Halioglobus japonicus: one gene and its partner. The protein of the gene in region 1 interacts with the protein of each later gene in a pairwise test. Links are inferred from orthologs where the notes say so. Each region holds a gene or a part of one and is shown in the gene's direction. Other genes may lie near its edges.

Region 1 (2,856 bases):
GAGTCGGCGGGGCCCGCCACCCACTTGCGCAGTGAACGTCTCTACAGCGGCCTTTACCTGAATGAGATCCTGGTGCGTCTGTTGCATCGCCACGACCCTCATCCGCGCTTGTTTGCAGGCTATGCCGCCGCCGTGCAAGCCCTGGGTGAGGGTGTCGATGTGGAGCACGTGCTGCGGCGCTTCGAACTACAGCTGCTCGACGAACTGGGATATCGGCTGGATCTGGACCGGGAGGGCAGCAGCGGCGAACCGCTCGATGCAGCCACGTGGTACCTTTTCGATCCGGACACAGGCCTGCTGCCTTGCGCCGGCAGCAATGCCCAGAATCGCCCCGCTTATCTGGGCGAGGATTTACTGCAAATAGCCGCCGGGGTGTTCGATGGCAGCGCTCGGCTGACGGCGCGTCGATTGATGCGCCAGGCGCTGGCAGTGCACCTGGGAGACGCACCCTTGCGCAGTCGCGAGTTGTTTCGCGCCCAACCACAGGAGTGATTGAGTGATAGCGATAGGCACCGATATTCTGAAATTCGAGCGCATCGACGAGGTGTTGGGGCGCCTGGGTGATCGCTTTGTTGAGCGGATCCTGACCCCCGAGGAGCGTGTGGAATACGTCGCCAGTTCGCGTCCTGGCAATTTGCTCGCCAAGCGCTTTGCGGCCAAAGAGGCGGTTGCAAAATGCCTGGGAACGGGTATTGGGCGGGGGGTGAGTTGGCAGGATATATGCATAGTTCACGATGAGAACGGGGCCCCCGGTGTGGTGCTCAGTGGCGGCGCACTGGAAGTGGCCAGGACCCGGGGCGGTGCCAGGGTTTTGCTCAGCCTGGCAGATGAAACCGACTGTGTCGTTGCCTTTGCGGTGTTGTCCTGAGCCTGTACACTGCGCGGTGCGAAATAGAATGTGAAAAGCAATGCCTGACTATCCAACGATAGAAGCCTGTATTGGCAATACTCCCCTTGTGCGCCTGCAGCGCCTACCCGGTGAGACCAGTAACACGCTGTTGGTCAAGCTGGAGGGGAATAACCCGGCTGGCTCGGTTAAAGACCGTCCTGCCATCAGCATGATCGCTCAGGCTGAAGCCCGCGGCGATATCCAGCCCGGCGATACTCTGATAGAAGCCACCAGTGGCAATACCGGCATTGCCCTGGCCATGGCCGCAGCCATTCGCGGCTATCCGCTCACGCTGATTATGCCCTCGCATATGAGTGATGAGCGCAAACTGTCCATGTCCGCCTATGGCGCCACATTGGTCGAAGTTTCCCAGGAGGAGGGCATGGAAGGCGCCCGGGATCTGGCTATGGCGATGCAGGCTCGCGGCGAGGGTCGGGTGCTGGATCAGTTCGCCAACCCGGACAACCCGCGCGCCCACCTGACCGGCACAGGGCCGGAGATCTGGCAGCAGACCGACGGCACCATCACGCACTTTGTCAGTTCAATGGGCACGACAGGCACCATAATGGGGACCTCGGCCTACCTCAAACAGCAGAATCCCGACATCCAGATTGTCGGCCTGCAACCCGAAGATGGTTCCAGTATCCCTGGGATTCGCCGCTGGCCGGAGGCTTATCTACCGGCGATCTATGATGCCGCCCGAGTCGATCGGGTGCTCGATATTTCCCAACCGGAATCTGAGCGGGTCATGCGCCGAATGGCCGCCGAGGAGGGAATTTTCTGTGGCGTCTCTTCAGGCGGGGCCGTGGCCGGAGCGCTGCGCCTGTCGGCGGAGCTTGAGAATGCCGTCATCGTGGCCATTATTTGCGATCGCGGCGACCGCTACTTATCGACCGGCGTGTTCGCAGGGTCCTGAATTACATGGTCCAGGTTCGCAAACAACTTCCCGACCCCGCCAGTGGCGCAGCCGTTGACCTCGATGAGTGGGTTGAACACCTGGCCATCAGCCTCGATGACCAGGATGGAGGCCAGTTGCTGGAAGCCTGTCGATTGCTGCAGCAATTGGCGGCAGGCGAGGGCGAAGACCCCGGCGACTGGGCGACCGAAAGCGACTGTTTCGCGGCGGGGCTGGACACCGCACTGATTCTCGCGGAGCTGCACGTGGGGGCCTCCTGCCTGGTAGCCGGTGTGCTCTATCGGGCTGTGCGCGAGAAGCGAATTACCCTCGAAGAGGTGGGAGCCCGGTTCGGTGAAGAGGTAGAGGAGCTGTTACAGGGCGTATTGCGCATGGCTGCCATCGGCGAGCTGCGCCTGCACCAGGAGCATCCCGTGCTAGGCCAGGCACACGCCCAGAAAGACAACATACGCAAGATGTTGATTGCGCTCGTGGACGATGTGCGGGTGGCGCTGATCAAACTGGCGGAGCGGACCTGCGCGATCCGCGCGGTGAAGAATGACGAGGAGCGCCGTGAACTGGTCGCCCGGGAAGTCTTTGACGTGTATGCACCGCTGGCTCACCGGCTCGGCATTGGTCATCTCAAGTGGGAGCTTGAGGACTTGTCGTTCCGCTACATCTACACCGATGCCTATCGCAAAATTGCCCGGCTGTTGGACGGCAAGCGCCTGGAACGCGATCAGTTTATCGTCGAGGTTAAAGAGTTGCTCAGTCGCGTCCTCGGTGGCGCTGGCCTTGAATTTGAAATCGAGGGTCGGGCGAAACACATTTACAGTATCTGGCGCAAAATGCAGCGCAAGGGTATTGGCTTTTCTCAGGTTTACGATATTCGCGCGGTGCGCATCCTGGTACCAGAGGTGAAGGACTGTTACGCGACGCTGGGGCTGGTGCATGGCCTGTGGCGCAACATTCCCAATGAGTTTGACGACTATATCGCCAACCCAAAAGAGAACGGCTATCGCTCACTGCATACCGCGGTAATCGGCCCGGAAGGAAAAATTCTGGAAGTACA
Region 2 (3,034 bases), 1.9 Mb from region 1 along the record:
CCCCGCGGCATTCACCCACACTAGTGTGGCCCTGCGCGATGCGCTGGCGGCGGTGGAGATTCCCTTTATAGAAGTCCACCTGTCCAACGTTCATGCCCGCGAGGAATTCCGCAAGCATTCCTATTTCTCGGACCTGGCTCAAGGCGTGATCTGCGGCCTCGGCCCCCAAGGCTACGAACTCGGCCTGCAGGCGGCGATCAAGTATATCGAGCAGTCCTGACCTGCCCTGCCCCATTAACGAAACCTCAACTTGAAGAGAACAACACCATGGACATTCGCAAAGTAAAAAAACTGATCGAGTTGCTGGAAGAGTCGAATATCGACGAAATTGAGATCAAGGAAGGCGAAGAATCTGTGCGCATCAGTCGCAACAGCATGCAGCCCATGATGGCTGCGCCCGCGGCGCCTGCCTACGCACCCGTGCCCGCCGCGGCACCTGCGCCGGCACCCGCACCTATTGCTGCGGCACCGGAACCCGCGCCTGCTGCTGAGCCCGCCGCGCCGGCCACCACGGGCCATGTCGTGAAATCACCCATGGTGGGCACCTTCTACCGCGCACCGTCACCCAGCTCACCCTCGTTCGCAGAGGTTGGCCAGACCGTCAAAGTCGGCGACGTCATCTGTATTGTCGAAGCGATGAAAATGATGAACCAGATCGAGGCCGACAAGTCGGGCACCATTGAAGCCATCCTCGTGGACAACGGCGAGCCGGTGGAATTCGACCAGCCGCTGTTCTCCATCGTATAAGGAGGGCACATCGAGATGCCCATTCTGGACAAGGTTCTTATCGCCAACCGCGGCGAGATTGCACTGCGCGTACTGCGCGCGTGCAAAGAGCTCGACATCAAGACCGTTGCGGTGCACTCCGTTGCCGACGCTGAATTGATGCACGTGCGGCTGGCTGATGAATCCGTATGTATCGGCCCCGCGCCCTCCAAGGAAAGCTACCTCAATGTGCCGGCACTGATCAGTGCCGCCGAGGTCACTGACGCCACCGCCATCCACCCCGGCTACGGCTTTCTCTCTGAGAATGCCGACTTCGCCGACCAGGTCGAGAAAAGCGGCTTTACCTTTGTTGGCCCGCGCGCCGAAACCATTCGCCTGATGGGCGACAAGGTATCTGCGATTGAGGCCATGAAACGGGCCGGCGTTCCCACGGTACCGGGCTCCGACGGCCCCCTCACCGACGACCACGACCGCACTCGGGAAATCGCCCAGCGCGTTGGCTATCCGGTGATCATCAAGGCTGCCGCTGGCGGCGGTGGTCGCGGCATGCGCGTGGTGCACAACGAAGAGGTGCTGATCTCCTCGATTGAAGTGACCAAGTCGGAAGCTGCCGCGGCCTTCGGGTCTGACGTGGTGTATCTGGAGAAATTTCTACAGAAGCCCCGCCATGTCGAGGTCCAGGTTCTGGCCGACGGCCAGGGCGACGCCATTCACCTGGGTGACCGTGACTGCTCATTGCAACGCCGCCACCAGAAAGTCATCGAAGAAGCGCCTGCGCCCGGCATTCCCGAGGACTTGCGCAACCAGGTCTACGAGGCCTGCGTCAACGCGTGCATCGAGATCGGTTATCGCGGCGCCGGCACCTTCGAATTCCTGTACGAGGATGGCGGATTTTACTTCATCGAGATGAATACCCGGGTCCAGGTGGAGCACCCGGTCACTGAGATGGTGACCAGTTTCGATATCGTCAAGGAGCAGCTGCGCATCGCCGCAGGCATGCCACTGTCCGTCACCCAGGACGAGATCAGCTTCAACGGGCACTCTTTTGAGTGCCGGATTAACGCCGAAGATCCGCAGAATTTCCTGCCCTCGCCGGGCAAGGTAAATACGTTCCACGCCCCGGGCGGGCTGGGCGTACGCTGTGACTCGCACCTCTATGACGGCTACACCGTCCCGCCCTTCTACGATTCGCTGATCGCCAAAATTATCACCTTTGGCGAGAGCCGCGATGTCGCCCTGGCACGCATGCGCCAGGCGCTGGATGAGCTGGTGGTTGAGGGCATTCGCACCAATACCCCGCTGCACCGGGAGCTGTGCCGCGACAGCGCGTTCCAGGCGGGTGGTGTGAGCATTCACTACCTCGAAAGCAAGCTGGAAGACTGACGGAAATCAGCTCTACCCCGGGCGCCGCGACCCCTCAGGAATCACGCTTTCTGAGGGAGTCACGACCCCTGACCACCCCCACAGGAATCGTCCCATGACCTGGATTCAACTGCGACTGGACACCCACCCGGAACAGGTGGAAGCGCTGGAGGACCTGATGCTGGCCAGCGGTTCGGTAGCCGTCACTCTGGAAGACAACGCCGACCAGCCAGTGCTGGAACCAGCCGTGGGGGAAACGCCGCTGTGGCGCCAGACCCGCCTCACCGGTCTGTACCCCGCCGACACTGACATCGAAGCCATCCTCGCGCACTTCCCGGACGAACTGCTCGAGAAGTGCCATTCGCGAGTGGAGATTCTGGAAGACAAGGACTGGGAACGGGAGTGGATGCAACACTACCAGCCCATGCAGTTTGGTCAGCGCCTGTGGGTTTGCCCCAGCTGGCTGGAACCCCCGGAACCCAGTGCGGTCAATTTGCTGCTTGATCCCGGCCTGGCCTTTGGCACCGGCACCCATCCCACCACCGCCCTGTGCCTGGCGGAACTGGACGGCATGGCGCTGAATGACCAGATCGTGGTCGATTACGGATGCGGTTCCGGGATTCTCGCGGTGGCCGCCCTCAAGCTCGGTGCCGTCGAGGCGCTGGGTGTCGACAACGATCCCCAGGCATTGGTGGCTAGCCGTGACAACGCCCAGCGCAATGGCGTCGACGCCGATGCTTTCCCGGTGGCTTTACCTGGCGCTTACGACTCCGAGGCCTGGCAGGCACGTGCCGACACCGTCATCGCCAACATCCTGGCCGGTCCACTGATAGAACTCTCGCCCACCCTGTTACACCTGCTAAAACCAGGCGGCACACTGCTACTCTCCGGGCTGCTGAATACCCAGGCCGAAGGCATTATCGCGCACTACGCCTCCGAACTTTCG

Evidence for each region. The genes of interacting proteins can lie anywhere in the genome.
Region 2: the proteins of cysM (region 1) and accC interact in binary tests that used the Escherichia coli proteins (3 or more experiments, as listed by UniProt). The link is inferred for Halioglobus japonicus from one-to-one orthologs.

Annotation. Positions count from the first base shown.
Region 1 is NZ_CP019450.1:2,069,171-2,072,026, forward strand. It holds cysM (cysteine synthase CysM), read left to right. Parts: upstream 1-908; coding sequence 909-1,805; downstream 1,806-2,856. Other genes in the region: recO (DNA repair protein RecO), read left to right, coding at 1-492; acpS (holo-ACP synthase), read left to right, coding at 497-868; relA (GTP diphosphokinase), read left to right, coding at 1,811-2,856. UniProt on the Escherichia coli protein: Two cysteine synthase enzymes are found. Both catalyze the same reaction. Cysteine synthase B can also use thiosulfate in place of sulfide to give cysteine thiosulfonate as a product.
Region 2 is NZ_CP019450.1:215,571-218,604, forward strand. The notes cover bases 1-2,938. They hold accC (acetyl-CoA carboxylase biotin carboxylase subunit), read left to right. Parts: upstream 1-768; coding sequence 769-2,109; downstream 2,110-2,938. Other genes in these bases: aroQ (type II 3-dehydroquinate dehydratase), read left to right, coding at 1-220; accB (acetyl-CoA carboxylase biotin carboxyl carrier protein), read left to right, coding at 268-747; prmA (50S ribosomal protein L11 methyltransferase), read left to right, coding at 2,204-2,938. Outside these bases: more of prmA, read left to right, coding at 2,939-3,034. UniProt on the Escherichia coli protein: This protein is a component of the acetyl coenzyme A carboxylase complex; first, biotin carboxylase catalyzes the carboxylation of the carrier protein and then the transcarboxylase transfers the carboxyl group to form malonyl-CoA.